DNA from 4 places in the Ferdinandcohnia sp. Marseille-Q9671 genome. Region 2 is predicted to be linked to each of the others. Evidence: riboswitches for the same ligand, from Rfam matches in the RefSeq annotation. Region 2 holds a riboswitch; each other region holds the start of a gene.
What was found. Region 2 has a riboswitch for thiamine pyrophosphate ahead of thiM (hydroxyethylthiazole kinase). Riboswitches for the same ligand answer to the same signal wherever they lie in the genome.
Positions count from the first base shown of each region.

Region 1: another riboswitch for thiamine pyrophosphate. It lies ahead of ACWNMY_RS21765 (thiamine phosphate synthase); the one in region 2 lies ahead of thiM (hydroxyethylthiazole kinase).
Region 3: another riboswitch for thiamine pyrophosphate. It lies ahead of tenA (thiaminase II); the one in region 2 lies ahead of thiM (hydroxyethylthiazole kinase).
Region 4: another riboswitch for thiamine pyrophosphate. It lies ahead of ACWNMY_RS21220 (3-oxoacyl-ACP reductase); the one in region 2 lies ahead of thiM (hydroxyethylthiazole kinase).

Region 1 covers NZ_CDRJTA010000004.1:1,325,484-1,333,372, forward strand. The annotation lists gene ACWNMY_RS21730 (sensor histidine kinase) at 1-44, opposite strand, end outside; gene ACWNMY_RS21735 (response regulator transcription factor) at 75-746, opposite strand; gene ACWNMY_RS21740 (ABC transporter permease) at 757-1,536, opposite strand; gene ACWNMY_RS21745 (ATP-binding cassette domain-containing protein) at 1,529-2,446, opposite strand; gene ACWNMY_RS21750 (thiazole synthase) at 2,672-3,439, opposite strand; gene thiS (sulfur carrier protein ThiS) at 3,443-3,646, opposite strand; gene thiO (glycine oxidase ThiO) at 3,652-4,770, opposite strand; gene ACWNMY_RS21765 (thiamine phosphate synthase) at 4,754-5,353, opposite strand; TPP riboswitch at 5,501-5,610, opposite strand; gene ACWNMY_RS21770 (mandelate racemase/muconate lactonizing enzyme family protein) at 5,770-6,945, opposite strand; gene gucD (alpha-ketoglutaric semialdehyde dehydrogenase GucD) at 6,979-7,889, opposite strand, start outside.
Region 2 covers NZ_CDRJTA010000004.1:587,937-595,825, reverse strand. The annotation lists gene ACWNMY_RS18130 (M15 family metallopeptidase) at 1-440, opposite strand, end outside; gene ACWNMY_RS18125 (TraX family protein) at 451-1,161, opposite strand; gene ACWNMY_RS18120 (helix-turn-helix domain-containing protein) at 1,370-1,582, opposite strand; gene ACWNMY_RS18115 (DUF2975 domain-containing protein) at 1,592-2,068, opposite strand; gene thiD (bifunctional hydroxymethylpyrimidine kinase/phosphomethylpyrimidine kinase) at 2,226-3,005, opposite strand; gene thiE (thiamine phosphate synthase) at 3,025-3,669, opposite strand; gene thiM (hydroxyethylthiazole kinase) at 3,656-4,480, opposite strand; TPP riboswitch at 4,547-4,657, opposite strand; gene ACWNMY_RS18095 (DinB family protein) at 4,711-5,232, opposite strand; gene ACWNMY_RS18090 (hypothetical protein) at 5,406-5,729, shown strand; gene ACWNMY_RS18085 (gamma-glutamyl-gamma-aminobutyrate hydrolase family protein) at 5,938-6,639, opposite strand; gene ACWNMY_RS18080 (DmpA family aminopeptidase) at 6,661-7,713, opposite strand.
Region 3 covers NZ_CDRJTA010000004.1:148,940-156,828, forward strand. The annotation lists gene ACWNMY_RS16010 (hypothetical protein) at 1-164, shown strand, start outside; gene ACWNMY_RS16015 (NfeD family protein) at 289-816, shown strand; gene ACWNMY_RS16020 (SPFH domain-containing protein) at 833-2,368, shown strand; gene sigY (RNA polymerase sigma factor SigY) at 2,539-3,102, shown strand; gene ACWNMY_RS16030 (YxlC family protein) at 3,056-3,406, shown strand; gene ACWNMY_RS16035 (sigmaY antisigma factor component) at 3,403-3,606, shown strand; gene ACWNMY_RS16040 (hypothetical protein) at 3,606-3,812, shown strand; gene ACWNMY_RS16045 (YbjQ family protein) at 3,793-4,107, shown strand; TPP riboswitch at 4,198-4,377, shown strand; gene tenA (thiaminase II) at 4,472-5,182, shown strand; gene ACWNMY_RS16055 (ECF transporter S component) at 5,179-5,763, shown strand; gene ACWNMY_RS16060 (ABC transporter ATP-binding protein) at 5,777-7,249, shown strand; gene ACWNMY_RS16065 (energy-coupling factor transporter transmembrane component T family protein) at 7,265-7,889, shown strand, end outside.
Region 4 covers NZ_CDRJTA010000004.1:1,214,695-1,222,583, reverse strand. The annotation lists gene ACWNMY_RS21235 (PstS family phosphate ABC transporter substrate-binding protein) at 1-636, shown strand, start outside; gene ACWNMY_RS21230 (DNA alkylation repair protein) at 662-1,324, shown strand; gene ACWNMY_RS21225 (hypothetical protein) at 1,470-1,862, opposite strand; TPP riboswitch at 2,003-2,109, shown strand; gene ACWNMY_RS21220 (3-oxoacyl-ACP reductase) at 2,206-2,967, shown strand; gene thiW (energy coupling factor transporter S component ThiW) at 2,990-3,493, shown strand; gene ACWNMY_RS21210 (Na+/H+ antiporter NhaC family protein) at 3,537-4,952, opposite strand; gene ACWNMY_RS21205 (DUF421 domain-containing protein) at 5,079-5,786, opposite strand; gene ACWNMY_RS21200 (Nramp family divalent metal transporter) at 5,896-7,152, opposite strand; gene ACWNMY_RS21195 (LLM class flavin-dependent oxidoreductase) at 7,345-7,889, shown strand, end outside.

The DNA.
Region 1 (7,889 bases), 740 kb from region 2:
AGAAAAAGCGCCAATGCTAGTAAGACAAATATCCATCCCCACATCACATTCACGCTCCTTTAACATTAATAATTTTAATCAAATTTAAAGCCTATGCCCCATACAGTTTTAATATAGTTTTGGTCATCCACGTTAATCTTGTTTCGTAAATTACTGATATGCATGTTAATCGTTTTATCACTATCAAAATAGGGTTCATTCCACACACTTTCATAAATATTGGCACGACTGAAGACTTTTTGAGGGTTCTCTATAAAAAGTAGAAGTATAGCGTATTCCCGCCCAGTTAAATGAACTGTTTGTTCATTGACCTTTACTTCTCGAGTTTCAGAATAAATGCTGATATTTTTATAGTGGATTTCTTTCGTATGATTGAATGATGCCTTCATTGAATGTCGTAATTGAATTTGAATGCGTGCAAGTAGTTCCTTCACATCAAAAGGCTTAGTAATGAAATCATCTGCCCCATTTGTCAAAAGATCTACTTTTGTTTCTTGGTCATTTTTTGCTGAAATCACAATTACAGGGATACTTGAATGTTGGCGAATTTCTTTTAAAAAGTCTTCACCCTCCATCCCAGGAAGCATTAGATCTAAGAGGATCACATCTACTTGATTTTGTTGAAAAAGTAGTTTCCCTTCCGTTCCTGAGTATGCACTAAGTGTTTGATACCCATTAAGCTCCAACGTTTCTTTAATAAGTGAATGTATTGCATTATCGTCTTCTATGAGTAAAACCACTGCCATCTCAATCGACCTACTTTATGTCCGTTCTATTAAATAGAAGAATTCCTATTGTCGATGATACCACGATTGTGATGATACTTACCAATATCAACTCAGGAAACATCGCGATATGTGCTGGTTGTGCAAAATCGTAATAGAACAAGAAAGTTTCTGTAAACCAATTCGTGATGAACGTAAAATGTTCAGTTTGCTGGAAGATTCCCGCACCAAATCCGGTACCAATTGTGTATAAAAAACTCCAAATCAATGAAACCCCACTCGTTTTTGTCAGGAAACTAATCATCACAAAAATAGATACATTTGACAAAATTAATAAATATAGCGTACCAAACACTTTTAACGCATATTGACCATAATTGCTAATGGCAGCAACTTCACCAAATCCAAACACAATTGTATATCCCATTATACCTAATGCTGTTAGTACGGCTGTACCAATAAGAGTTAGTAATGCAGCAATTACAAGTTTTGATAAATAATAATGCGTTCGACTACGCCCTAATGACAACGCATTACGAATCGTACCATTTTGAAATTCTTCTCCAATAAAGAAACTGACAAAAGCCATGATGACCAATAAAATGGTTAATCCATTTTTCTCAATCATTAGGATACCTGTTGCTCCATTGATAACTGTATCCTTTGCTTGTACTAAATCTGCACCGTAATTCACAGATACTTTACTATTGATGACTTGATAGATAGGAAGGAAAATTAATATGCCTAGTACGATCCATAGTTTTTTACTTCGAAACAATTTAATTCGTTCAGCTGTTAAAAGATTAAGCATGTGTTGTTCCCCCTGTTAATTGCAAAAAATAATCTTCTAGTTTTTGTCGTGTTGTCCCAATTCGTAAAACATTCACGTTTTCCAAGACTAACGAACGATTGATTGAGGCAACTTCATCTAAGCGTTCATATATATTAATTTCAGTCCCATTGATTACTTCATAATCCTTTATTCCAATGTTATCAAGTACAATGACTGCTTTTTGAACTTCTGTCGTTTCTAATTCAATATACTGGCGAGTTTCTCGTGCGAGCTGCTCTCGAGATAGTTCACTTATTAGTTTTCCATCATGTAAAATTCCGTAATGTGTGGCAAGTTGTGATAGCTCGTCAAGCAAATGACTTGAAAGTAAAACAGTGATTCCCCGTTCTGTCACTAATCGCTGAATAATTTCACGCATTTCAACAATACCTGATGGATCAAGTCCGTTCGTCGGCTCATCAAGTATTAAGAACTCAGGATTTGTGATAAGTGTGATGGCGATAGCTAATCGTTGACGCATCCCTAATGAAAAGTTCTTGACCTTCTTCTTTCCCGTATTGCCAAGATTCATCAAGCGTAGCAAATCATCAATCTCGCGTTCACCCACGCCTCCGTTTGCTGCCTGTACACGCAAATTCTCTCTTGCATTTAATTCTGGATAAAGTGCTGGTGTTTCGATGGATTGTCCCATTTTTCTTCGTGCATGCTGCAATCCTTTCGTCCCAGTTTTTCCGAACAGTTCAATATCCCCTTCATCGATTGTGATTAATCCCATGACCGTCCGCATGAAAGTAGATTTTCCTGCGCCATTCTCTCCGATTAATCCGTAAATCATTCCACGTTTTATTTCAATTGAAACTTTATTAAGGGCTTTATGTTTTCCGTAGATTTTTGATATGTTTGTTGCTTTAAGAATTGTTTCCGACATCAATATCATCCCTTCGCTTGTTACTATACTTAGAATAAATGGTAGTGATAAATAAATTGACTAGAAAAGTATAAAGAAAGTGTAAAGAATTATTTCCTTCTATGTATGTATTGTATAAATAGTATGTACAAAAAAAGACACCTCCCTTGAGATGTCCAATCAATCGTACACTTGTCTTTATGTGTAGCGTTCATTTAGGAGTGCCTTACTGCAAACGCAAACCCGTCAAGAAGTCACCAGCCCAGTTGTGGGACTGCTCGCGACTGCATAGTCTTTTTCTTCAATTCTCCCCGCTTCAAATCCTAGTCTCCCTGCTTTTATTGCCAACTTCATTGCCTCTGCCATTTTAACAGGATCTTTTGCACCTGATACCGCTGTATTTAGTAACACTCCATCTGCACCTAGCTCCATCGCGAATGCAGCATCTTTAGGAGAACCAATACCCGCATCAATGATTACCGGAATGGACGACTGCTCAATGATAAACTTTAAGTTAAGTGGATTGATAAGTCCCTTGCCAGAACCAATTGGTGATGCAGCTGGCATAACAGCATGTACTCCAAGTTCTTCAAGACGTCTAGCTAACACAACGTCATCGGACGTATAAGGTAAAACAATAAATCCTTCTTCCAATAATAGTTCTGAAGCTTTTAATGTTTCAATAGGGTCTGGTAAAAGTGTGCGATCATCACCAATGACTTCAACCTTAATCATGTCACATAGTCCAGAAGCTTTTGCCAATCTCGCAATCCGAACAGCCTCCTCCGCTGTTTTCGCACCTGCTGTATTAGGAAGAAGCGTATATGAAGTCAAGTCCAGTTGTTCTAAAAAATTTGGTTGTTCTTCAGAAAAAATATTCATTCTTCTAACCGCAAATGTTAAAATCTCTGATTCCGATACTTCCACCGCTTTTTTCTGAATTTCAAACGAAGGATATTTACCAGTTCCTAATAAAAGTCTAGATTGAAACGTACGATTTGCAATTTGTAACATACTTCATCCTCCTCCTACAAAATGAATGATTTCAACAACATCCCCATGTGAGAGACTTATTGTTTGATAGTCTTCTTTCATGACAATTTCCTTGTTGACCTCAACGATGACAATACGGTTTTCTACCTGATAATGTGAAAGTAATTGTTCAACCGTCGTGACTCCCTCTTGAAGGTCAACGCGGTTTCCATTTAGAATAATTGACATTTTTTTCACCTGCTTACTGTTAGTGGTTTCTGGCGGTCGATTTTAAAGGCCTCCACCCATTCGTTTTTTATTTTTCTTTTGAGTATCAAATCTCGTATCATTTGTCCTGTTGCAGGAGCGAGTAGGATCCCATTACGGAAATGCCCTGTAGCAAATAAAATTCCTTCATCTTCCGGATGGTGTCCTATGTATGGTTTTTGATCAAATGTTTGCGGACGTAATCCTGCCCAGAATGAATCAATTTTCATATCTGCAATAGTTGGAAGCATCATTTTTGCCTTTGCAATAAGGGTGTCGATTCCATCCAGACTAACTCTTTCATTCCAATCATTTTCTTTCATGGTAGCTCCAATCACCAGTTTTCCGTTAGTTCTTGGTACAATATAGTAGCCATCATGAAAGATTGTATGTTTTAATGTTGCTTTCTCATCTAGTACAGAGATGCATTCTCCTTTTACAGGATTTACTTGATGGTCTAACCCAAGTTGCTTAAAAAATGGCGTGCTCCAAACCCCACTGGCAACCACTACTTGCTTGGCTTCAACTCTACTAGTTGCAGTGTGAATCAAGAAGCCATTCCCTTTTTTCTGAATTTCGAATACGGGTGTATATTCGAAAAGAGAAGCCCCTCGTATCTGAGCACTTTTGGCAAATGCCTGACAAACAGAGCTCGGCATCACATTGACATCTTCTTCAATATAAGCTGCTCCTGCTAGATTGGAAGAAACAGAAGGTTCCATCTCCCAAACTTCCTCTTTATCGAGCCATTTTACAGTAGGTTGTGACAGGATAGTCTGAAGTCCATTTCTATCAGATTCATTGTAGACAAGCTTTAAAATACCACCTTTTTTGTATCCGATATCAATACCACTTAGGTGATACAGTTCATCTTTCAATTCCGAGTATGCATATTGACTGCTCCTAGCAAATGGGAAAAATACATCAACATCTCCATCACATTCAGAGTGAGCCCCAAGCATACCACCGGCTGCACTTGTCGATTTGGAACCAATTTGATTGCTTTCAAATATTGCTACCTTCATGTTTTCTTTTGCTAGATAATAAGCAATGGAGCAACCTATAATTCCACCACCAATTATGACTACATCATATGATTGATTCATGATTTATCGCCTCATAATACTGTTTAGTTGAATAGGATGGTTTTTGTGCGGAAAAAATCCCCGACATGACAGCAATGCCATCTGCTTTCGCTTCTCGTACCTTATATATGTTTTTTAAGTTGATACCCCCAATTGCATAAACAGGGATGCGTAGCTTCTCTTTCATTTCAAGAACGGGCTGTGTACCATTTGGAGTCTTTCCTTTCTTACTAGAAGTCTCAAAACAATGGCCATATAAAACATAATCGGCTCCATCCCTTTCCGCCTTCTTAGCTCCCTCAACAGAATGAACAGAGCGTCCTACTTTTATATGAGAAAAACGTTGTTTTACCATTTTTACAGGAAGACCGTTCTCTGGTAGATGGATAGTAGGGATACTCATTAACAAAGCAATATCCAATCGGTCATTTAGGATAATTTTCTCTTTTTCCACACCACCCTCTTCCAAATACTGTAGTAAGGTAATCATTTCTTGAGCTGTTTTTGTCTTTTCACGTATTTGAACTCTGTCGATGGTATTCTTTATTTCAATAATCATGGATGCAAGATTACGTACAGATCGTGTATCATCTGTCACTGCCATTAGCTTCACATTACTCGCTCCTTAAAAAGGCAATTGCTATCTACCAATCTCCTAGTTTCAAACAGATTTCGTATTTTTCTCCATAAAAAAACCACTCTTCTACATAGAAAAGTGGTTTGGTTTACTAATTGTTTACATGCAAACAAGTACAAACAATCGCTACTTTCCTACGCAGGTTCTAACCTGTTCAGGTTTTGAGGGTTTAAAAGTAACTACTTTATTCTCAGCCCTTATCAAGGGATCCCCTAGTACATAACTATTTAGTTGATTGACTATTCTGAGTTCAATTGTCATTCTAATACAATAATTGGAATGTTTCAAGTAATTTCATATAATTATTTTTACTATTATCATATAATACACAAAAATAACAGAGTGACAAGATCGTCTCTCTGTTATTTACTAATTAGGAAGTTTTATTTTGCTGTCTGCGCTGTGCGGTCTTGTAATTGATGTACCGAAACCTCGCCCCAGCTTAAATCCTTCACTCGGTATGTTTCGATTAATTCCTCATCCAACTCAATTCCTAGACCAGGCACGTTTCGATTTGGTACATGTAGATACCCATCTTGATAGGTAATTCTATTTTTCACAACATCACCGATGTACAGCTCTGGACCTGTTGGATCTGATGTATAATTCATATTTACGAGATTTGCTCCCAAATGTGCCATTGATGCTGTTCCGATTGATAATTCCTGAGTAGTCCCAAGAATGACGCTTTTTCCAGCAACATCTGCAACTGCTGCGGCACGTTTTGCTGCCGTTAACCCACCAATAAATACAGGTGAAATGTTAAATATATCAACAGAATCATGTTTGATCATTTCGTATTGCTGTCTTGTACTCCACACATGTTCACTTATAGGATAATCCGTTCTCATGCGAATGTGGTGGAAGCCTTCATGGTCGTTTGCTTGTGCTGGACTTTCAATCATTTCTAGACCAAGATCATACTTACTTAATCGTTTCACAGCCTTTAACGCTGTCTTCCAATCTAGTAGATGACTGAAATCGAGTGACTTTACTTTCACTCTGTCCCCAAATTCACTTTGTACAGCAGCTAAGAATGCTTCGTCTGCATCAAGATTTTTCCCTACATATAGGCGGAACACATCAAAACCTTGCTGAAGGCGCTTTCGAACGACTTTTAGATTCTCCTCTACTTCCTCCATGAATCTCATGCGGAAAATCGGGTAGCACACCTTAAATTTCTCTCTAATTCTACCACCTAGCATATCAGCAACGGAAATCCCAAGATATTTTGCACATAGATCATACAGCGCCACATCTACCCCATTACGAATAAAGCTTCCCTTTTCATAATAATACATTGCCTCTGGGAAGTTCCCTTGTAACTCTTTGTTAAGCTTCATAATATCAAATGGATTTTCTCCAACGAGGATTGATTTCAACACATTCGTTAAATCCTCCACATCTGGTGCGTAGCGTGGTAAATGGGAGAAATCCGACATCTCCCCAATTCCCACAATTCCTTCATCTGAGAAGATTTTTATGATTACATGCTTATTGACAAATCCTGTATGACGCGGAACGCCAACTACGGTTAACGTAAGATCTGTAATTTTCATCTATCATCATCCTATTCTGAGTAATTTTATGTATTAAACTGGTGTAATCGTTACTGTTTTAATAGAAGTAAAGAATTCCTTCGCAGCTTCACCTTGTTCTCTTGAATGTGAGCTAGATTGTTTCATTCCACCAAATGGTGCTTGTAGTTCTACACCTGCACTTTCACCATTCACCTTGATTAACCCAGCATCTATTTCATTAATGTACGTAAATGCTTTTCCGATATCACGTGTAAATAACGAGGCAGATAATCCAAACCTATTATCGTTGGCTAATTGTAGCGCCTCTTCTAGACTAGTAACCTTAAATAAACATAGCACAGGTCCGAAAATTTCTTCTTGAGCAATGGCACTCTTGTTGTCAACATTCTCGAACACAGTAGGCTCTACAAAATAACCTTTTCTGAATTCGATGTCTTCGGGAACCTTTCCTCCTGTTAATAGAGTTGCACCCGATTTTTTACCTTCTTCTATATAATCCAAGACAGTATCACGCTGAGATTTAGAGGCAAGTGGCCCCATATACGTAGATTCAAGTAACCCAGAACCGATTTTGATAGCTGAAACTTTTTCTAAAACCTTTGCTTTAAATTCGTCGTATACCGCTTCTTGTATATACGCCCTACTGGTAGCTGTACATTTTTGTCCAGTATGTTTCATGGCCCCACTTACCGTCAATTCTGCTGCAAGTTCCAAATCGGCATCATCCAGGATAATGGCAGGGTTCTTTCCACCCATTTCTAATTGATACTTAGCTCCTCTTTCAATACAACTCATTGCAACCTTTTTTCCAATCTCATTTGAACCTGTAAAGCTGATTGCATGTACGTCCGGATGATTGAGTAGTCTTTCTCCTACGACTGATCCCTTACCTGTAACAATGTTTACAACACCATTTGGAAATTCTGCTTCTGCAAAGGCTTCCATAATTTTAATAGCGGTTA
Region 2 (7,889 bases):
GTATTGCTACTATCATAAATGATAGACGGGATAACATCAGGAAGATTAATTAAGCAATACGTGCTATCAACCCATCCTTCTGAAAAATCATTTTGAACAAACCACCATTTCCCTTCTTCTTCTATTATTTGAAAGCCTGTGCCAGCTTCTAGTATTTCAATAGTTTCAGAGTTAGAATTTGGTGAAGTTTTTACATTTAATTTTACAGATGCATATCCCGTAGCACCATAAACAGGCAACTCCAATTCCCCTTCATAATGAATTGGAGCAGGAATTGGATTTAATTCTTGTAATGGATCCTGCTCCTTAATGGTAGCCATTGTCTCTTCAGTCTCGACTACTTCTTCAACCTTTGATTGATTTTCAGAATGAGAACAAGCTGTTAGAATCAGTACAAACGATATAAATACAAACATATTTATTTTACTTATTTTCGGCATAGTACCTCCGCTAGGCAAAAATAATGTATTTGATAATATAAAGAATGATTAAATGTACGGGATAAAAAACATAGAATCCCCATTTTAACAAGTTTGATTTTCTACCACGTCTACCTTTGTACATGACTAACAAAGGGATCGCCAAGAAAACTCCAATTTGATACGCATGGTGTAGACCCATATTTAGAATAGTCGGTATGAAATGAACAAAAATTCCTATTAATACAAAGCTGATAATTTGTTTTTTTACTTGTCCTCGGTATATTCCAAAAAATAAGATCCATAACACAGCCACGTAATTCCAATCTGCAGGATACGCAAGCATACAACATAAAAATACAAGACCCAGCTTCGTCAAGAGAGGAAACCTTTCATTTTTTGCAATTGTCAAAGCGATTAATCCTAACGCTAACCCCCATATAACACTTGTCGTTTTCCACCATGGTAACTTAAAGTATAATACATATGGAAAATGAGAGATAGCTGCAAATATAACCAGTCTTTCGATATACTTTTTAACATTTGATGTGTAAAAATACCCCATCGCGATTAAATAACAAAAAATAGGTGCAGCAAGCCTACCAGGTGTACGTAATATCAGCTCTGCTACTGTCTCTTGAGGGACAAAACCAGCAAACAGATGATCAAAAAACATGGCTATAATCGCTATATACTTTAATGCATTTGAAGACAAATCCTTCTGAGCAGTCATATTCTGCATTCAATCCCTCACCTTTTGGAGACAGGTTCCTGAAAGGAGATCCTTCTCTAACGACTAATATTATAAAACTCATTTTATATTTTCGTTTAAATACGAGATAATATACAAGGAACTATAACCTCACTTATATACGGATGCAAAAAAACAAGGTTAGTCTTGATATACAAGACAAACCTTGTTGAAATGCTATCCTTTTTTCAATAACTTGTTACCCTTCGTCAGGTCTGTATTCTAAAAGATCTCCAGGCTGGCACTCTAATGCTTTACAAATCCCCTCTAAAGTGGATAATCGAATTGCCTTTGCCTTGCCATTTTTTAATATAGAAAGGTTCGCCATCGTGATTCCAACCCTTTCCGAAAGTTCGGTTACACTCATTTTTCGTTTCGCCAACATTACATCAACATTTATTATAATCGCCATGTTTTCACCTCAGACTGTTAGATCATTTTCTGATTTTATGTTAATCGCATCTTGTAAAAGTTTTTGGAGAACAGCGGCGAATACTGCAATTACCAACCCAGCAAACACTGGAACCATTCCAATAATGATGAGACCTGGTGCATCGTCTAGCTCTGCTAAGAAAAATACAAATGGCAAAATTACCACATACAAACCACTAAATGCTATTGCACTGTATTTGATAACCTTAAGAGCTTTGACAGACATTTGCGAGAAGGCTTGGTTTTTGTCAATATAGCTTAAAAGTTTATACGCTTGATACAAGGCAATGAAAAACGGTATTACTGAAAGATACATTCCTGTTACAATCGGATAGAGGATTTGGTCATAATCTGGGTTGGCTGGATTATTCACCAAATAATATAGACCGAATATACCCATAGCAAGAACGGGAAGTCCCATTAGAAAAACCGTTATTTTTAAAAATAAAGTAGACCCTATTTTCATGTAAAGCACCTCATTTATTTAATTTCTCTCTGATTATAATTCTATATTTATCGTTTGTCAATAAACTATTGCTGAAACTTATGATATTATTGTTGTTAAAATATCTCAAACACAACAAAAGACGTGCAAAAATTCACACGTCTCTTTACATACTTTATTATAATGCATAGCAATGATTAAGTGGTCCGCTTCCTTTTCCAAGGTCAAGGTTTGCTTCTAGGGCACCTGTTATATAGCGTTTCGCCCCATCTATACTTGTTCCTATATCTAATCCTTTTGCTAAGTTACAAGCGATTGCCGAAGAGAGCGTACAACCTGTGCCATGAGTATTAGGATTGTTAATTCGTGCTCCTGGGAACCACGTATATTCCCCTTTAGTATATAACAGATCATCCGCTGTTTCTTGAAGATGACCCCCTTTTATTAAAATAGCACCTTTGTACGTTTCTGCCAATTTGACTGCTGCCTTTTGCATATCTTCCTTTGTAAGAATCTCAAATCCACAAAGTGCTTCAGCTTCATGAAGATTTGGTGTAATGATTGTGGCTAATGGAAATAAACTTGTTATTAGTGCATCCATTGCTGATTCACTTAACAACCTGCTTCCACTTGTCGAAATCATAACTGGATCTACTACTATATTCATAGGTTTATATTCTTCTAGCTTTTCCACAATCTTGTGTATAATTTTAGGAGAAGAAACCATTCCAATTTTCACACTATCAGGAAAGATATCTGTCATAATGCTATCAAGCTGCTGGCCTACAAATTCGGGTGTAGAGTCAACAACACCGAATACTCCCGTTGTGTTTTGTGCAGTTAGAGCTGTAATTGCACTCATTGCGTACATTTTATGTGCGGTGATTGTTTTGATGTCGGCTTGAATACCTGCTCCTCCACTACAATCAGAGCCAGCAATTGTAAGTACCTTTTTCATAAAATACTACTCCCCACTCTTATTTTTGGTTGACCATTTTTGTTGCAAGAGTTCGTAATTCTTGGGTTGCTTCAACAATATTTGTCTTTGCAAAAATGGCAGACACAACCGCAACCCCATCAACTCCACTTCCCATTAACTCCAAAATATTGGATTCATTTATTCCGCCAATTGCAACAATTGGAATTGATACGCTTCTACATATTTCTTGTACCGTTTCAAACGTCATCGGTTTTGCGTCTTGCTTAGTGCTTGTTGGAAATACTGACCCAATTCCCAAATAATCTGCACCAGCCTTCTCAGCAGCAATAGCTTGTTCCACGTTCTGTGCAGACACACCAAGAATTTTTCCAGGCCCAATCATGTCTCTCACCTTTTCAACTGGCAAGTCCTCTTGTCCAACATGAACTCCATCGGCTTCGCATGCAAGTGCAATCTCGACATTGTCATTAATAACAAAAGGAACCTTATAGGAGTCTGTAAGTTCTTTTATTTGCTTTGCTTCCTGTAAAAATATGTTGAAATCCAGACTTTTTTCCCTAAGTTGGACAAATGTCACTCCACCTTTTAGGGCTTCTTCCACCTGTTCAACTAGTGTTTGTTTTCCTGTCCATGCACGGTCTGTTACCGCATATAAAAGCATCGTTTCTTTACTTACTTTCAATGTTCATTCCACCTTCTAATGTTGGATAATCTAGCATGCTCATGTAATCAATCAAATAGGTTCGGAACGATGAGGTTCCTCCATTGGTCTCTTCCACATTCTTATAGGCCTGCTCACCGCAATATCCAAAAGCACTCACTGCAAGTACGGTACTATGTAAAATTTCACTAGGATTAGCCCCACAATATGCACCAATCACAGATGTGAGCATGCAACCAGAACCTGTAATTTTAGCCATCATGGGGTGACCATTTCTGATAATAAAAGCTTCTTCTGCATTTGCAACAATATCAATCGCACCAGTTATTGCAACAACCGCTCCAGTTTGCTTACTTACTTGTTTTGCAAATTGAATGTCGCCCTCTAGATTGTTTTCGGTGATTACATCCTCTTCAGCAGCGTCTACGCCTTTGGTATTCCCGCTACCCTGATGGACTGTTTTTATTTCAGACATATTCCCTCTAATCACAGAGAATTGAACCTCGTGTAATAAGCGGTAAGCAGTATTCGTCCGCAATGTTGAGGCACCTGCACCTACTGGATCCAAAATAACAGGACGTCCTAGTTTGTTTGCAGCTTTTCCTGCTAGAATCATAGATTCTATTGTTCGTTCATTTAACGTTCCAATATTAATGACTAAGCTGTTACAAATGCTTGTAATGTCTTCTACTTCCTTTGGATCGTCCGCCATAATTGGAGATCCCCCACAAGCCAACACCATATTTGCCACATCATTTACAGTTACATAGTTTGTAATATTATGTACAAGTGGGCAATTTTCTCTCACATTTACTAGGATTTGTTCAAACATTTCGATTCCTCCTGAATGATGAATACAAAAAAGCGGTATACCTAAAAAAGATATACCGCATGAATATACATACTTACTTACATTCCCTACGTTGGCATTATCCAAATCAGGTTAAAGGGTTAAAGCTACGTTTCGCTTACTCTCAGCCTGCATGTGCAAGCTCCCCTAACTTTATTCACTTTTAATGTAGTATAACATATTTCGCAATCATCCTGTTAGAAATAGCCTTGTTACTTTTTAAGAATTCCTAAGTATTCGGTCCATGGACCAACATCATCTCGATATCTTTCCGCCATCACCCGTACAATTTGCGAAATATGTGTTAAATCATGTACGACCCATGTTGATAACAATTCCCTTACCTTTACAATTCCAAAGGCTGGATGATACCCTGTCACCTCAAGGAATTCTTGAGTGTGAACAAGTTGCTTCAATTTAAGGATATTCTGTTTTCGAATCACTTTAAATTCAAGTAACTTTTCTTCAATTGAACGATTTTCTTTTTTCAAATGTGAGAAACGATCGAATGCAGGAAATGGCTTACCTTCACCTTCAGTTAGGATGAACTCTAATCGTGGTATCCAATTGTTCTTTTCACCCTCAATAAAATGCTCTATCACGTCTGAGGCATTCCACGTGCCTTCCCCTTCGTTACAAGTGAGCCACCCTGCTGATATTCCTGATAAAAAATGCTCCAAAGTTTGTGGTGTACGTTCCAACACTTCTATGGCCTCATATAGATTGAAATTCACAGACATCTCCTCCCGTTGATTTATATGTTTCTCTTATTTTGTAACATCTATTAAAAAATATATCCATACTCTTTTTACTAAAGTTTGTGACGTGATTAGTTGTCCTAATCTTTTCAGTTATGCATATAGATAAATTAAAGGAATTTGTGCTCAGGAAAAGGAGTTTGGTAACATTGAATAAATTCATGGTAGCCATTGGCATTCTTTCAATTATATTTGTGGTCGGTATTATGGAGGCAGACGATGTATACAGGTATAAGGATGAGATTGTTGTTTCTGATATGACCCCAAATGAAGAAGTTTCTGCCAATCCAGATGCTGAAAACGCGGTGGAAGAGTTAATTCCAACCTATGAAATGGAATTAGTAGATACGGAAGTAATTAATGGAAACAAAGTAGAAATCTATCGTGAATATGAAATCTATCGTAATGATGCAAACGAAGTGGTTAAAAAAGTACCTACCGACAATTACGAGTATTTGGAGTATTGGAGATAATGGAGCAAGACCCTGCTAACAGGGTCTTGCTCCATTTTCTTTGGGCTAATTTATATTTTTGTCATGACTTCTGGATAAATCTTGAACAAGTCCTAGTTTAAACTCCATTTATATCAAGACTTTTGGACATATACGGAAATACTCAGATGTTAAACTCCATATTACTTTTGACCATTGGATAAACCTCGATAACATCATACATTATCCTTTAACAACTCTCTACAAACCTAGTAAAAATACGCTTAGCCACTTCATTTCCGTTGACCGCCAGACACTCTGGATGCCATTGGACCCCTAACACAAAGGAATGTTCCTTACTCTCGATTGCCTCGATAATACCGTCGGAGGCAACACCTGACACTTCAAGTGGAAAAGGTACATGTCGGACTGCCTGATGATGGTACGTATTAACCCTAAATTTTGTCTCTCCCGAAATTGTGGCTAGTAGACTATTTTCTTTTACTTCTACATAATGGGCTAGATGATCCCTTGTAGCTTTTTGAGAATGCTGGAGCAATTGGCTGTCATGCTGTGTGTAAATATCCTGGTACATATCCCCGCCTAGTGCAATATTCAATATTTGAATTCCCCGACATATTGCAAGGATTGGCAAATCCTTTGTAAGCGTTTCTTGAATAATCGATAGTTCAAAACTATCTCTACCTGGGGAGATCGTTCCAAGCTTCGGATGAGGCTCCTCACCAAATAAGGTTGGGTCAATATCCCCTCCCCCTGTTACAAGGAGTCCATCAAGTTTTTCAACAATTTGAGCAACATCCTCATCAATCCCAATCGGTAAAATGACTGGAATTCCTCCAGCTTTAAGGATGGCTTGAATGTAATCATTGGACAGCGTATGTTTAAAATCTAGTTCAACATGTGAGGTAATGCCAATAATCGGTTTCGTCATGTTGTATTAACCTCCACAACGTCAATTTGGTAAGATAACTTTCATATAATCAGCTAGTGAAAATAATGTGCTTCCGTTACGGGTTATTGTTGTGTTTGCATGTAGCATTGATTGTAGAATTGCTTCCTCGGTTGCATCAGCCACAGCTAGAAAAGCATGGTCCATATCCTCTTCGTGAATGACTTTTAGAGAAAGCAATTCTCCTTTGTTTTCATGGCTAATTGTTGTTGCCGTTGAAAAGCCAATGAAAACATCCCCACTTCCATTTCCAATAAACGAACCTGTTCTGCTAAGTCCAACTGAAGCTCGTTTAATGATCCGTTTTAATTGACGAGAGGTGACCGGCAAATCGGTACCTACTAGTACCATAATTGAACCTTTGTCACCGTCTTGTTCCCTTACACCTAATTTCTCTTTAAGCATGGGTCCCACAAGATTTCCATTCAATCGAAACTGTTCCATTTCGCCAAAATTTGAGAGTACTAGTACCCCAAGAGTATAGGTACCATGTGGATAAGTAAGGACTCTTGAAGAAGAACCAATGCCACCTTTTAAACCAAAGCATTTCATCCCTGTCCCCGCACCTACACTGCCCTCCTCAAATGAAATATCTGCAGCCTCTAATGCCTCTCGAACATGTTCTTTTGTAATGGATCGTTTACGGATATTGTTTACATACATATCATTGCATTCACCAACAACTGCATTAACAGTCCCCGTGCTATCCCCGATTTCCTCGTTATGTTCAAGCATGTAATCAATTAGATGGCTAGCACACTCTCCTACACATAACGTATTGGTGAGCAGAATCGGTGTTTCAATTGTCCCAAGCTCTTCAATTTGAATGGTTCCCATCGTCTTTCCGAACCCATTCATAGCATATGAGGCACCCACAACTTTATTGTTAAAAATATTTCCCCCATGAGGAAAAATTGCCGTAACACCTGTTTGGATATCCCCATTATCTATCGTTGAATGACCTACTCTAACACCTTTTACATCTGTAATCTTATTTTGAGGTCCTGTAGGCAATGTACCAATTTGAATTCCATAATCTCGTAAACTCTTTTTCATGTTACATCCTTTCCAATTGTTTTTTTATTAGTATAGGCAGATATGAGAGAAAATACGAATACAAATGTTAGGTGGGGGTATGTACTTTACCAATTATTAGGAACCTGGTAATCTTAGGGAACCTGCAGCAATACCTATTAGTTGAAATTTTAAAAGATTCTATTAGAATAGAACTA
Region 3 (7,889 bases), 440 kb from region 2:
CTCTAAAAAGACGGATCACAGATTCAAATCTTTTCTGGTGGATTATTGGGCTTGGTGTTGTACAGAAGAAGAATGATAGACTAGTCATCGTCTGGAAGTATGTTGTTGGTTACATAGTACTTGGATTGCTACTAAAGGTCTGGCTTTCTAAAGAACTCGTTTAACTACTCCCGTGTCATCCTTCTACAAATTTATTGAATATTTTTACAGAAAAATGAAACCTTTTTTATACATAAGACGTAAATGAGAATATAAAGGAAATTTGAATTTCTCTTTGGAGGTGAGGCTTTGGAATTATTCGGGTACGACATTCAAACTATCTATCTTTTTGGCTTAGTCATAAGTGGAATCTGCACTCTTCTATTTATCCTGTTTGGTGACTTTTTAGAGGGAATGTTCCCTGACAGCTTTTTGAGTCCCACACTCATTTTTTCTTTCCTCACATTTGTAAGTGCATCAGGTTATATTTTTGAAAAATTGCTTTCCTTTCATAGTTTCGTAATATTTATCATTTCACTTGTATTAGCACTTTTTTTAGTAACATTACTTAATGTTTTTGTTCTGATCCCTTTATCTTCTGCAGAAGAATCAACTGCTTATAAAGAGGAGGACTTAAAAGGAAGAATTGGAAAAGTAATTACTTCAATCCCAGTCGATGGTTTTGGAGAGGTAGTAATTGAAGGAATCAGCGGAACAATAGCAAAATCTGCAAAAAGTTTTCACAATGAACCAATTCCATATGATGAAAAGGTTCTTGTAATAGATATAAAAGAAGGCGTTGTTTACGTCTTACCGTACCAAAATATGATTAATTAAAAGGGGGATACAAGGTATGACTACAGGAATTTGGATTGTAATTGGAGTTGTAGCATTTTTATTATTAGCACTTATTGGGGTATTTGTTACAAAGTATCGAACTGCAGGTCCTGATGAAGCACTAATTGTAACTGGTAGCTATTTAGGAGGAAAAAATGTTCATGTTGATGAAGCGGGGAATCGTATTAAAATCGTAAGAGGTGGAGGTACATTCGTACTACCTGTTTTCCAACAGGCTGAACCGCTTAGTCTCTTATCTAGTAAACTAGACGTATCAACTCCTGAAGTTTACACAGAGCAAGGTGTACCAGTTATGGCAGATGGTACAGCTATTATCAAAATTGGTGGTTCTATCTCGGAAATCGCTACAGCAGCTGAACAATTTTTAGGAAAACGTAAAGAAGATCGTGAAAACGAAGCAAGAGAAGTATTAGAAGGTCATCTTCGTTCCATCCTTGGTTCGATGACTGTCGAAGAAATCTATAAAAATCGTGAAAAGTTTTCACAAGAGGTACAACGCGTTGCTTCTCAGGATTTAGCGAAAATGGGTCTTATCATTGTGTCATTTACCATCAAGGATGTTCGTGATAAAAATGGATATCTTGATTCATTAGGGAAACCTAGAATTGCACAGGTAAAACGTGATGCTGATATTGCAACTGCAGAGGCAGATAAGGAAACACGTATTAAACGTGCTGAGGCAGACAAAGAAGCGCAAAAATCTGAGTTAGAGCGCGCAACAGAAGTGGCAGAAGCAGCAAAAATTAATCAATTAAAAATGGCAGAATATCGCAGAGAGCAAGACATTGCGAAAGCGCGTGCTGACCAAGCCTACCATCTTGAAGAAGCAAGAGCGAAACAAGAGGTTACAGAACAGCAAATGCAAATTCAGATTATTGAAAGACAGAAGCAAATTGAGCTTGAGGAGAAAGAGATACTTCGTCGTGAAAAGCAATATGATTCAGAGGTTAAAAAGAAAGCAGATGCTGATCGCTATTCAGTTGTTCAAGCAGCAGAAGCGGAGAAAGCGAAGCAATTGGCTGAAGCCGATGCGAATAAATACCGAATTGAAGCAATGGCGAAAGCGGAAGCAGAAAAAATCCGTATCGATGGTCTTGCAAAAGCCGAAGCGCAACGTGCACAAGGGGAATCTGAAGCTGACATTATCCGCTTGAAAGGTCTTGCTGAAGCAGAGGCAAAACAAAAAATTGCAGAAGCCTTCGAGCAGTATGGAAGAGCTGCGATCCTCGATATGGTTATTAAAATGCTTCCTCAATATGCGAAAGAAGTGGCTGCACCATTATCAAATATTGATAAAATTACGGTTGTCGACACTGGTAGCAATGGAGAAAACAGCGGTGCCAATAAAGTGACTGGTTATGCTACAAACCTAATGTCCACTTTACAGGAATCATTAAAAGCTTCATCTGGTATAGATGTAAAAGAAATCATTGAAAATCTATCTGGAAAAGGCAATGTCAAAAATAGTATTGATCAACTAACTGAAGAATTAGTGCAATCTAAAAAATCCGATTCTAAAAGTAACGAATAATTACAAAGTTGAAATAGGAGCCTCTAGGGGCTTCTTTTTCAATTAATCGGGTAAAATATACATAACTGACACATAAAATAAAAATAAATTGAACTTTTTACCTAGCTCAATCGTATTATTATCGAAACACCAAAGAGATAACCAAATTTTCTTGGGGGAGAATTCATTCCATGGATGAAAAGGAACTGATTCGCAGTGCTAAGCGTGGTGACTCGCTAGCATTTGCCATGCTTTTTAAGGAGCATTATCCTTTTTTAGTAAAATATTTAATAAAGGTTACGATGAAGCCTGATATAGCAGAAGATCTTGCACAAGAGGCGATGATGAAAAGTATGGAAAAAATCAAAATGTATAATGGCAAAGCGAAATTCTCCTCTTGGCTCATTACGATAGCTACCAATCTATATATTGACCAACTTCGTAAAAAGAAACGGGAAAAAAATTACCAGGACCAGGAGCAGGCATTACGTAAAATGAAGTGGCAGTTTGAAAACCAATCGGAGGACTGGAATGATGTTCTTGCAGCGCTTGGAAGGCTTTCGGATGAAATTCGAATTCCAATCGTATTGAAGCATTATTACGGATACTCGTATGAAGAAATAGCAGATATGTTACAAATTGCTCTTGGTACTGTTAAATCTAGAATTTATAATGGGATACAAACAGTAAGAAAGGAGTTGAGACCAAATGAAGAAAAACAAGCTCATTCTACTAAAAGACAAACAACTACATGAAGAAGATACAGATACCATTAAAGAAATAAATGAGGCTTTCACTAAAATTGATAACAATTATTCGGTTTTCACTCCTGATTTGCGAGATTTTGAACAAATGGTTGTGGTTGAACAGCAAAGACAGAGGAAAAAGTTTAGACGGGATTTGACAATCTTTATTTTAATCGCACTATTTATGATAACGGTTCTTATTACATCGTTTTTCCAGATTCCTGTTGTATTTGTGATTATCCAGGGAATCGCAACAATAAGCCTGCCTATCTATAGTTACATTCGCTACCGAAACCAGGTGGTACGAACATGAAAGAGTATGATATCAAATTCTGGATTGTCATTGTTTTAATTTTACTTATTCAGAGCTTTTGGTTGTTTTTAGATGCAAGAAGGCGCGGGCATAACTACTGGTTTTGGGGGATTTGGGGCTTAATTCAAACACCAATGCCAATTGTTTTTTATCTGATTTTCGCAAGAAAAATTTATCGACGTAAAGCAGGTAGGAATTAATGAGGAGCATAGCGAAATATATTGTATTGACCATAGCTGTAGTAGGACAAATTATTGGACTAGTGTATTTGTTCATTGATATTAAGCGGGCTATTACGTTTTATTCTTTTTACATGGTTGCCATTGTTCTATTATTTGCATTATTAGTTTGGGACAGAAAACGAGAAAAAGAGGAGGATGACCAAAATGATTATCGTGACTACTGATTTTGTACCTGGAAAAGAAGTGAAAGAACTAAAAGGATTTGTAAGAGGAGGTACGGTTCAGTCCAAGCATATAGGTAGAGACATTATGGCAGGACTGAAAACGATTGTTGGGGGAGAGATTTCAGATTACACTGAAATGCTAGAGGAAGCTCGTCAAAAGGCTATTGGCCGTATGGTTGAGGATGCTAAGGCAAAAGGTGCAAATGCAGTTATTGGGATGCGACTACAAACCTCAGCGGTCATGCAAAATGCGTCAGAAATTATTGCGTATGGTACGGCTGTGTATGTAGAATAACCACCTTTTTAAAATGTAGATTTAAATAAAAAGCTTGAAAATGTAAACTATCATGTTATGATTACAATTAAGAAAATTCAATAAGTATGTTTTTTCCGCTAGGGGTGCCTTTAAAAAAAGGTAAATGTCTGCAACTGTTCTTATCTTAATGAACATAGTTAAAATGACATTTATCCAAAGGCTGAGATCGAGGATTGATTAGTCATGACCTTGAGACTCTTAGAACCTGATCTGGTTGACACCAGCGTAGGGAAGTGGATAATGGGTCTCTTTTTTTAGTATGATAATTTCCCAAAACCACCTTCTTTACGCTGCGGGCGAGAAGGTGGTTTTTCTTTGTCAAAAAAAAACGGGAGGTAAGGTAATGTTATTTTCAGAAAGAATTCGCAAAGAGGCAAATCCAATTTGGGAGGCAAGCTTTGAACATCCGTTTGTAAAGGGAATTGGAGATGGCTCATTATCAATTGAATCGTTTCGCTATTATGTCATGCAGGATGCTTATTATCTAACTCATTTTGCAAAAGTTCAAGCAATAGGTGCAGCAAAAGCAGGGGATTTACATACGACGAATCGACTTGCGATTCATGCACAAGGAACCTATGAGGCAGAACTTGCTCTTCATAGAAGCTTTTCAGAGAGACTAGGTATCACTGAGGAAGAGAAGCGAAACTTTAAGCCTGCACCTACAGCGTATGCTTACACGTCACATATGTACAGAGCAGCATACAATGGGCATTTAGGAGATGTTATCGCAGCCATTTTACCTTGTTATTGGCTATATTATGAAATTGGCGAGAGACTACAAGAGTGCAAACCAGACGAACCTATCTATCAAGAATGGATTGCTGCATATGGGGGCGATTGGTTTAAAGACCTTGTAGAAGAACAAATTCATAGATTAAATGAGATAGCTGAAAAAGTAACGGAGGAAGACCGTGAAAGAATGAAAGAACATTTTCTGATTAGTAGTCAATACGAATATTCTTTCTGGGAAATGGCTTACCGTTTAGAATGTTGGCCAGTAGAAACGAAATTACATATTTCAAGTGTTCAAGGGTTGGAGAAACACTTATGAGACAAGGGCTAAAACTATCCGATATTCTGGTAACCATTGTAATTGCGATCGCTTTTGGAGTTATTTATATCCTATGGGGTTCCTTGTACTACCTTGTAAAACCACTAGGGCTACATGCTGATCAATTTTTGTATGGGATGTGGTTTATTGCAGCGACAGTTGCGTATTTAGTCATTCGTAAACCAGGAGTTGCACTTTTGGCTGAGATTGCTGCTGCTTCAGGAGAGTTTATTTTAGGGTCACCTTGGGGCCTAACAGTTCTTATCTATGGTGTTGTTCAGGGATTGTTTGCTGAAATGGTATTTATGGCTTTTCGTTACAAGAGATTTAATATTGCTGTGGTAGTACTAGCAGCTTTATCCTCCTGTTTAGGGTCAATCATTATGGATTTTGCTTATGGTGAAATTGGGGATTTAGCTGCATGGAATCTAACATTATTCCTGGTAGCTAGATTTTTAGGTTCTATTTTGTTTGCAGGTATCTTCGCATACTACCTTGTAAAGGTCTTAGAAATGACGGGAGTGACAAACCTTGTGCGCCCAGTAGCTAGTAGCGAGTATGATGCACTTGATCAACAATAAAAGGGTGTAGAGAATGAAACCTATTACTTATGTCGAGAACCTTCGATTAAAATTTCCAGGAGATGAGTCATTATTGTTTAAGGACCTATCCTGTTTTATCAGGGAGGGGGAGAAGGTTTTACTTCTTGGACCTTCGGGATGTGGAAAGTCTACACTCCTTCAAGTGTTGAGTGGGATTATTCCAAACTCTCAAGAAGTACCGATGAAAGCGGATGGATTACAAGTTCCCCCTACCTGGGGCTATGTTTTTCAGGATCCAGATTCTCAGTTCTGTATGCCTTATGTAGATGAGGAACTTGCTTTTGTTCTTGAGAATCTCCAAATTCCTCGGGAACAGATGGATGAGCGTATACAGAAGCTGTTACATCAAGTTGGTCTAGACTTTGAGAATGTTCACACAAAAATCCAAGCGTTATCTGGTGGTATGAAACAGCGGTTAGCCATTGCCTCGGTACTAGCATTAGACCCTGATGTTCTTTTTTTGGATGAGCCAACTGCAATGTTGGATCCAGAGGGGACAAAGGCAATTTGGGAAGTAATGAAAGAGGTAGGATATAATAAAACGTTGATTATCGTGGAGCATAAGCTTGAACATGTTCTCGAGTTAATTGACCAGATCATTCTATTTAATGAGGCAGGAGAAATAATTGTTAATGGATATAAGGAAGAAGTTTTATCCGATTATAAGAATACAATGCGAGAGCAAGGGATATGGTATCCGGGTGTTTGGGAAGAGTTTGTTACTAATAATGAGTGGTGGAAAGAGTATGAACCAAAAAAGGAAAGCAATCTTCCAGAATTAAGCATTAAACACTTTAAGGGATATAGGGAGAAACAAGAGAAAATTTATGTTGATGATGCTACCATAGAACCAGGAGAATGGATTGTTGTAAAAGGTGAAAATGGTGCTGGAAAAAGTACGTTATTACATTCCCTTATGCAGTTTATTAAAACAACCGGTCACTATGAATTACAAGGGAAATCTATCAAAAATGGAAAAATGCTCAATAAAATAATGACTTTTGTTTTCCAAAATCCAGAACTTCAATTTGTATCTAACTCGGTCTATGAAGAAATAGCGTACACGCTTCGAATAGATAAGATAAACCATAGAGAAGTAACTGAAAAGGTAGAGGAGCTACTAGAAAATTTTCATCTTACAAAGCATAGAGAAAAGCACCCTTATCAGCTGTCGATGGGGCAAAAAAGAAGATTAAGTGTTGCTGCCTCATTAATAAGGGGCCAACATATCATTTTACTGGATGAGCCTACATTTGGGCTTGATTCTAAGAATACATTTGCGCTTCTTACCTTAATAGAAAAGTATAGACAAAATAATGCGTCAATTATTATGGTAAGCCATGATCAAAAAATTGAGCAGTATTTTGCAACTAGAGTTTGGACCATTGAAAATGGGAAGTTAACCCATGATGAGGCGACTAGAAGAAAAATAGGTGGAGAGATGAGTTACCTTGTAACGAACTAATGGAGGAAAACTGTCATGCAATTTGAACTTCCAAGTAAGGAAACGTGGCTTTATCGGATTAATCCCAGCGTAAAACTACTAGTTTTACTTAGCCTATGTATAGCTATATTATTCACAGATGATCTTACTTTTACTATCAATGTATCTATTGTAGTATTTCTATTATTTTTTTGTTTCACTGGTCATCCTTTTATAAGGATAACCTTGCTCTCTCTACCATTTGTATTTATATTTCTTTCAACATCGACCTCAATGATCCTCTTTGGCAGTGGTGACATAATCTGGTATGAGTGGGGACTTATTCGAATTACAGAGGAAAGTTTCTATAGAGGTTTATTAGTTGGATTTCGAGCGATAATCTTTGCGGGGCTAGGCTTGACGTTTGCTTTAACTACTCGCCCAGTTTTTCTCTTTTATTCTCTTATGCAACAAATAAAGTTGCCTCCAAAATATGCGTATAGCTTTATGGCGGGATTACGGTTAATTCCTATTATGATTGAGGAATTCCAAACCATACAAAATGCGTTGAGAGTTCGAGGGGTTGAACATCAAAATGGTAGTAGATCTCTTTTTTTAAAGTTGAAAGCTTATTCAATTCCCTTGCTTTCCCAGAGTATCAGACGAGCTCATCGGATTGCAA
Region 4 (7,889 bases), 630 kb from region 2:
TTGCTGAATGGGGATGTCGATCTTATATTTATGGCACACCCTTCAGATAATCAAATGAGGAGTGCTGAAGCACAAGGAATCGACCTACATTTAACACCAATCGGCAGAGAAGCTTTTGTTTTCTTTGTCCATTCAAAAAATCCCATAAGTAGCTTAACAGTTGGACAGATTCAAGGTATTTACTCTGGGCATATTACAAATTGGAATGAAGTTGGAGGAAAAGATGAAGAGATTCGTGCATTTCAACGTCCTGAAGGAAGCGGTAGTCAATCTGCTTTACTCCGTATTATGAATGGTCTCTCACTCATGGAACCTCCTTCTGAAGATATTGTATCTGCTATGGGTGGCATTATAACCGAAACAACGAATTATCAAAACAGAACAAATGCAATCGGATTTTCTTTCAGACATTTTTCGCAGAATATGGTTCAAAATGGTAAAATTAAAAATATAGCGGTTGAAGGTATTCTACCCACTAAGGAGAACATTCAAAACGAAACCTATCCATTTGTAGATCAATTCTATGCAATCACTGCTAAAACTGATAATCCACATATAGAGGCATTTCTTACCTGGATGACATCTGAACAAGGTCAGGAAATTGTTGAAAAGACTGGATATGTACCATTGAACTAGATTGTATGTAAAAGGATGTTAGATAATGAATGAGATAACGTATTTAACTGCATTATTTGAAGAGAATCGGTACATTGAAAATGCAGGACCCATGCAAAAATATATGAAAAACCATTTTCCGTTCCTAGGTATTAAAACACCAGTAAGACGGAAATTGATGCGTGACTTTTACGCCGAAACAGGGATTGTAAAACAGGAGTTTCAACAGGAACTTGTAGAGCAATTATGGAGGAAGGAAGAACGGGAATATCAGTATGCTGCGTTGGATTATTTAGTGAGGTCATTAAAGAAGCTTACTTCCTCGCATCTACCATTTATCGAAGAGCTTATCACAACTAAATCATGGTGGGACACTGTTGACGTTTTATCTCCACATATAGTCGGGAAGATTGGGAGGGAAACGCCTCAAGTCATTACCGAAACAATTAATGAGTGGGCATATAGTAATCATTTATGGCTAATACGTTCCTCGATTCTGTTTCAGCTAAAATACAAAGAAGAAACAAACGAAACCATTTTATATCACTACATAACTGCGAATGCTTCCAGTAAAGAGTTTTTCATCCAAAAAGCTATTGGCTGGGCATTACGGGAATACTCCAAAACAAGTCCTGACTCGGTACGAGCTTTTATTCAAGAAAATACGTTACCAAAGTTAAGTATCAGAGAAGGTAGCAAGTACATATAAGAAGGTTGAGTTATTATCCCCGACTGTTTGAGAGCGCTTGTCAGACAAGGCGCGAAGCCGATCGAAGACGCGAATAGAAGTTGCCTTCATGAGCGAGGTAAGCAGCGCCGTTTTGCGAGCGTTTGTCAACAGTCTAAAGACCAAATCAGTTTTGATTTGGTCTTTCATCATTCACTGTTAAAATAGTATACTTTCCTTGTTTAAAAAGATAGGTAATATCATAGGTCTCCCCATTCTTAAATACAGCGCAAAAATCTTCCACCTCTTTTTTATCTTCACTAAAAAATTGATAAACAGAGTACGGATCATTGACATTACAGCTGTATTTTCCATCGCTATTTTTGTCAGAAGACACGGACGTTTCTTGAACAATAATCGATGTGTCTTTTTCATAGGAAGGACGAAGCTTTCCAGATACCATTGTTCCGACAATAAGGAAAATTCCTATTACACTTAGCATAATAGCTTTTTTATGTTCCATTTTCACAAAAAACATAAAGATTCCGCAACCAAGTGCACCAATACCTACTGCAAACAAGGCCACCATTACATAAAAGAACTTATTTACACTCCTTTTATAGTACGAAAATTCGAACAGTTTCTTTAATAATACCATATTATGGGTACTAGCTCTTTACAATTAATTATGAAAGGTCTATGATTATAGAAAGAATATTCGCAAACTACTAGGGGTGCCCGGTTGGGCTGAGAGAAAAACGGACGTTTTTTAACCCTTTGGACCTGATCCGGGTAATACCGGCGGAGGAAAGTAGAGAGTAAGATGTCCATTTTTCTTGCTAACTAACTAAGCCAGGTCCATTTTATGTGGATCTGGCTTTTTTGCGGTTTCTTTTTATCTACTAAATTAGGAGGATACCATAATGAAGCTACATAATCAGATTGTATTGGTAACGGGCGGGGCTCGTGGATTAGGAAAGGAAATTGTAAAAGCTTTTGCAAATGAAGGTGCAAAGGTTGTAATTAACTACTATCAAAGTGAAGAGAATGCAATGTTATTGCAAGAAGAGATTGGGGAGCAAGCTTTAGCCATTCAAGGAGATATTCGAAATCGAAAGGATGTCCAACACATTTTCGTTCAAGCGAAGGAACACTTTGATCAGCCCATTACAACAGTTGTCAACAATGCGTTGATTGATTTTCGTTTTGACCCGATTGGCAGGAAAAATGCGGAAGCAATTTCGTGGGAGGATTATCACATACAGCTTGAAGGCGCAATTCGAGGAGCATTACATACTACACAAGCTGCACTTCCAGACATGAAGGAGAACCACTTTGGAAGAATTATTACAATAGGAACAAATCTTGTCCAAAATCCAGTTGTTGCCTATCACGATTACAATACAAGTAAAGCAGCCTTATTAGGGTTTACTCGTAGCATGGCAAAGGATTTAGGAGCTTTTGGCATTAACGTAAATATGATTTCAGGGGGATTACTACAAACAACCGATGCAAGCTCAGCGACTTCTGAAGAAGTATTTCAATTAATCAAGGATTCTACTCCACTTCAAAAGGTGACAACACCTGAAGATGTCGCAAATGCGGTGCTTTTCTTTGCATCACCTTGGAGTTCAGGGATAACTGGTCAAAATCTTGTCGTTGATGGTGGACTCGTAATGGATTAATACATAGAAAGGGGGACTTAGCTTGAATAAAACATTAAAATTGACACTCACTGCCATGTTTGTGGCTATCGGAACAATTACAAGTCACTTATTTTCGATTCCGATTGGATTTACCAAGGTTTTTCCGATGCAACATTTCATCAATGTATTATCAGCAGTTATACTTGGGCCAGCCTATGCTGTTCTGCAAGCATTCTCAGTAGCGCTTCTCCGTAACATGTTAGGTACAGGTTCCTTGTTTGCGTTCCCTGGGAGCATGATCGGAGCCTTTTTAGCAGCTTATTTGTACTCAAAAACAAAAAAGGCGTCAATGGCTATGACTGGTGAAATTGTCGGAACAGGGCTTCTAGGAGCAATGGCTTGTTATCCAATCGCGACTCTAATCTTAGGGCAAGATGCCGCATTATTTGGGTTCGTTCCATCTTTCATTTTTAGTTCACTAGTCGGATCAATATTTGGTTTTGTGATTGTAGGAATTGTGTTAAAGAACTCAGCTTTTAAAACGTTTCAAGAACGTAATTTGTAACATGCGAAATAGACTAAAGCCCAACGGTTTAGTCTATTTTTTATCAAATCATTACACCTGCGATAATATAAAAAACAATAGCTATGACTCCACCCACTGCAGAGAGTCTTAGTTTGTATTGAGCATAATCGACAAGATCCATATCTAAGATGGAGGCAGTGGTAATGGTCGTATCGCCCAACGGTGAGGTCAATGCCCCAAACGCACCGCTTGCAAAAACCGCACCCACGGTTAATGGAATGGAAGCTCCAGTAGATAAGGCTAGGGCAATTCCTAATGGCATAAATAGCCCCCAGGTTCCCCACGAAGAACCAATAAAATAACCAACTACTGAACCTATCAAGAAAATGGTAGCAGGTGTTAAGAATCCTGGTAAAAACGAGCCTAATGTTGAACTAATAAATTCTGAAAATCCAAGCTCTTCAGCAGATAATGTGAGTGCCCAAATCAGGATGAGCAGGCTAATCGCTTGCATCATTTGATTTCCACCATCATAGAAATGATACATGATTTCGTTTAATTTTTGCCTTCTGACTACATAAAACACAAATGTGAATATCAAGGTGATGAAAACTGCCAAAAGCATCACAAAGGTTGCATCCGCCATAGAAAATGCTTCAAAAACCGTCTGCGCGCCAAGTGATGTTCCATCCTCCCATAAGAGATAAAGTGACAATCCTAATAGCAAAAATACAGGCACTATTAAATTCCACGGCTGCGCTTTTACCATTGACAGCTCTTTCTTGATCCCCATTCGGTGAAACTCATGCTCTTCTTCCTCTAGATCAACCTGGTTATTCGATTGGTTCGCTGTTTTAGACGGCCAAAAGGTTTGAATTATACCAATCAGTAACATGACAATTGCATAAAAATTAAACAAGATACTCAATAAAAACACTTGATATGGTGACATACCTAAATCAAGTTCTCTAATGCCACCCTCAACAAGTGACACCATAAACCCAACAAAAGCTGTTGCAACTGGTAGCAGCACAATGACTGACTCCGTTGAAATATCTAATGTCATTCCAACCTTTTGTTTCGATAGATTCATTTTTTTAATTAATGTTTTTATAATAGGACCTATCATCATAATCCGAAACATCGGCATCATAAAGGTGAAAGGGAGGGTAAGCCAGATTAAACCAAGTAAGCCTCGCTCTGATTTTATCTTTGTTCCTATCCATTCCGTAAAACCTTTAATGCCTCCTGCAATATTCATCATTCCAACTAAACCGCCAAATACATAAAGGAAACTGACGATCTTAATATTGGTCGAATCTGATAAAGTTGTGACCACATACGTAACAGACTGTTGTGTGCCACTTAATATATCAGACGTAACAAGAATTGATCCAACAAGGAGCCCAATTACAAGACCCGGTAAAATATCCTTGAGCCAAATAGCAAATAGAATCACAATCAGAAAGGGTATCAAAGACAGCCATGTATGTTCCAATCCTAAATCCTCCACTTCAAAAAAAACTCTATCTAGGTAGTATGACCAATTTTAGGGGTGAGTATTTGAAAAGGAAGGATGGAGTGATTTTTTCAAGTGCGATTGGATGAACTACTAATCGTTTTTTTAATGATATAAAAAGATAGAGACGTGTTCATTTTCATCAATCGTCCCAAGTAGAATTTCATTAAGTGTGACATGGTTATAGGTGGTTGATATTTTTTGTAACAGCCATTCTTCACTTTTGCCCAGCTGTTGTAACTCGTTATAATCGATTTTCCTTTCTTTAACTACTGTTTTCGGATACTGAAACGTTTTAACAGGTTTCTCATGTGAAAACGGAGTGAGTGGTTGATATTCAGACTTTAAAAAGAATGATACTGTCCCACTTGGCTCCCAAAATGCAAGAGCTACCTTTTGAATATCTTCTACATTTTTTCGACGCAATTCAGAGAGTAAGACATCAATTGATATTCTGGATTTAAGAAGATTTTTATACAAAATTATACCGTTTTCAATGATGGGTATGGGAGCAGGAATGAATAATTTCCTTATCCTCACTGACCGTAAACTTAATAAAATCCCGATCAAATACATTACAAGAATAACAGTCATGGTAATCATTGACCCTTTTAATCCAAGTCCTTCATCTGATAACGGATGTGCGATAATATTCCCGATTAGTAAGACGATTACAAAATCAAGAAGACCCACCTGGGATATCGTTCGTTGTCCCATAATTCTAGCAATCACAACAAAAAACGCGAAGCCAACAATTGCTCTTAGCATCCACTCAATAGCATTTAAATCCTCCTGAGAAGCAAAAAAGTGCATAATTACTCCACCTTACCCTTAATTTTCCTCCTTAGTGTGTACCAATTTTTCTATAAACATAAAAAAATAAATGCACTTCCAACCATGAGATTGAAAGTGCATTTTACTACTAAAATAACCCAATTAATTGTTGGACAGACAAAATCACAAATAATATCAAACAGGCAGTTAACACGAAATTTGATAAGAAACTATTACTATATTCTTTATCAACTCGTTTTGAATTCAACAACCACAATAAACTAATAGATAAAAACGGCATGAACAATGCACCAAGTGCGCCGTACAAAATAATTAATTGAACTGGCTTACCAAAGAATAAGAGAAGCATCGGAGGGAAGGTTAACCACGCTAAATACGCACGGTAAGCTGGATCTTTTTCAGTCGCTGTCCGATACTGTTTTTTTTGCATAAGTCGTACAAAGTCTGCAAAAAGATAAGGAACACCGTTCCACACCCCTAAGAGAGATGAAAATGCGGCTGACCAGAAACCAATTAAAAACAGCCATGTAAAGACACTACCAAACTTGTCTCCAATCATCTCTGATAATTGATAAAGACCTTGTTCACCTTGTATCACAATACCAGTTCCATGTAGAAATTGGCTTCCAACGATAAGTAGGGAGAGAGTGAAAAGTGCTGTCATAAAATAGGCAGCCTTCGAATCTAAACGCATCATCGGTACCCATTCTTTCCCTTTCCAACCTTTTTCTTTTAACCAATAACCATAGGAAGCCATCGTAATCGTACCACCGACACCTCCAATTAACCCAAGTGCAAGCATAAATGAGCCTTCAGGAACCGTTGGAACAAATCCCGTTAACAAATTACCGATTGTAGGAAGAAATAGTGCTGCAGAACCAATTACTGTTACAAACATTAACCCTATTAAAATCATCATCACTTTTTCAAATAAAAGATAACGGCCAGTCCAAATGAGTAGGAACCCAGCAATCGCGTGAATGATTGCCCAGGCCCAAAAGGGAAGGGCAGGGAACATCGCTGTCATAGCAAGTGCACACGCAGATGTGGCTGCAGCTCCATATACAAATCCCCATATCACGGCGTATACTCCGAAATAACCAGTAGCCCATTTACCCATCTGCTGCCAGCCTTCAATAATCGTCTTTCCCGTAGCAAGGTGCAATCGACCTACACCTTCATTTAAAAAATACTTAAGAATTGAACCAATAACGATTGCCCACACAAATACAAGTCCAAAACCCGCACCTGCTACCAATGCTGCAACTAAATCCCCAGTACCGACACCTGTTGCAGCTGCAACAAAACCTGGACCAATCATAGCTACTCTCTTTTTAAAAGTCTTCGGTGCCTTAACCGGGAAATTCGTATGTAGATTTGCCATGTTAAAAGCTCCTCTCATGGTGAATTTAATGTTTGCTTCAAATATTTTTTAAATTATAACACAATTAAGACAATTCCTCTTGGTCTAATAGTCTGAACTTTCGAAAACACTTTACTAAGCAAGATAGTTTGTTTCTTGTCTTTCAATTGGTAAGATAGTAGGGAAACGAAATGGAAGGAATGAATATTGCGAATGACTACTATAAATATACCTATGTCAGTTCTGAATCTCGCACCTATTCGTAAGGGAGAGACCGGGAAGGACGCAATCGATGCAATGGTCGATTTAGCTCAAGCAACAGAAAAAATGGGGTATACACGTTATTGGATTGCGGAACATCATAATTCACCAACTCTTGTAAGTTCTGCAACGCCTATTTTAATTAAACATACCTTAGAACATACTGAGAAAATCCGTGTTGGTTCGGGCGGTATTATGCTACCAAACCATGCACCTCTTGTCGTGGCAGAACAATTTGGGACAATGGCAACCATATACCCAGAACGTCTTGATTTAGGATTAGGGCGTGCACCAGGGACGGACATGATGACGGCGAACGCACTAAGACGTTCAAATAAAGATTCAGTTTATACATTCCCAGACGATGTAAATGCGTTACTTACTTATTTTGGACCACTTGAACGCCAAGGTTATGTTAAGGCATATCCTGGTGTGGGTACAAATGTACCAATCTATATTCTAGGATCGTCAACTGATTCCGCATATTTAGCTGCAAA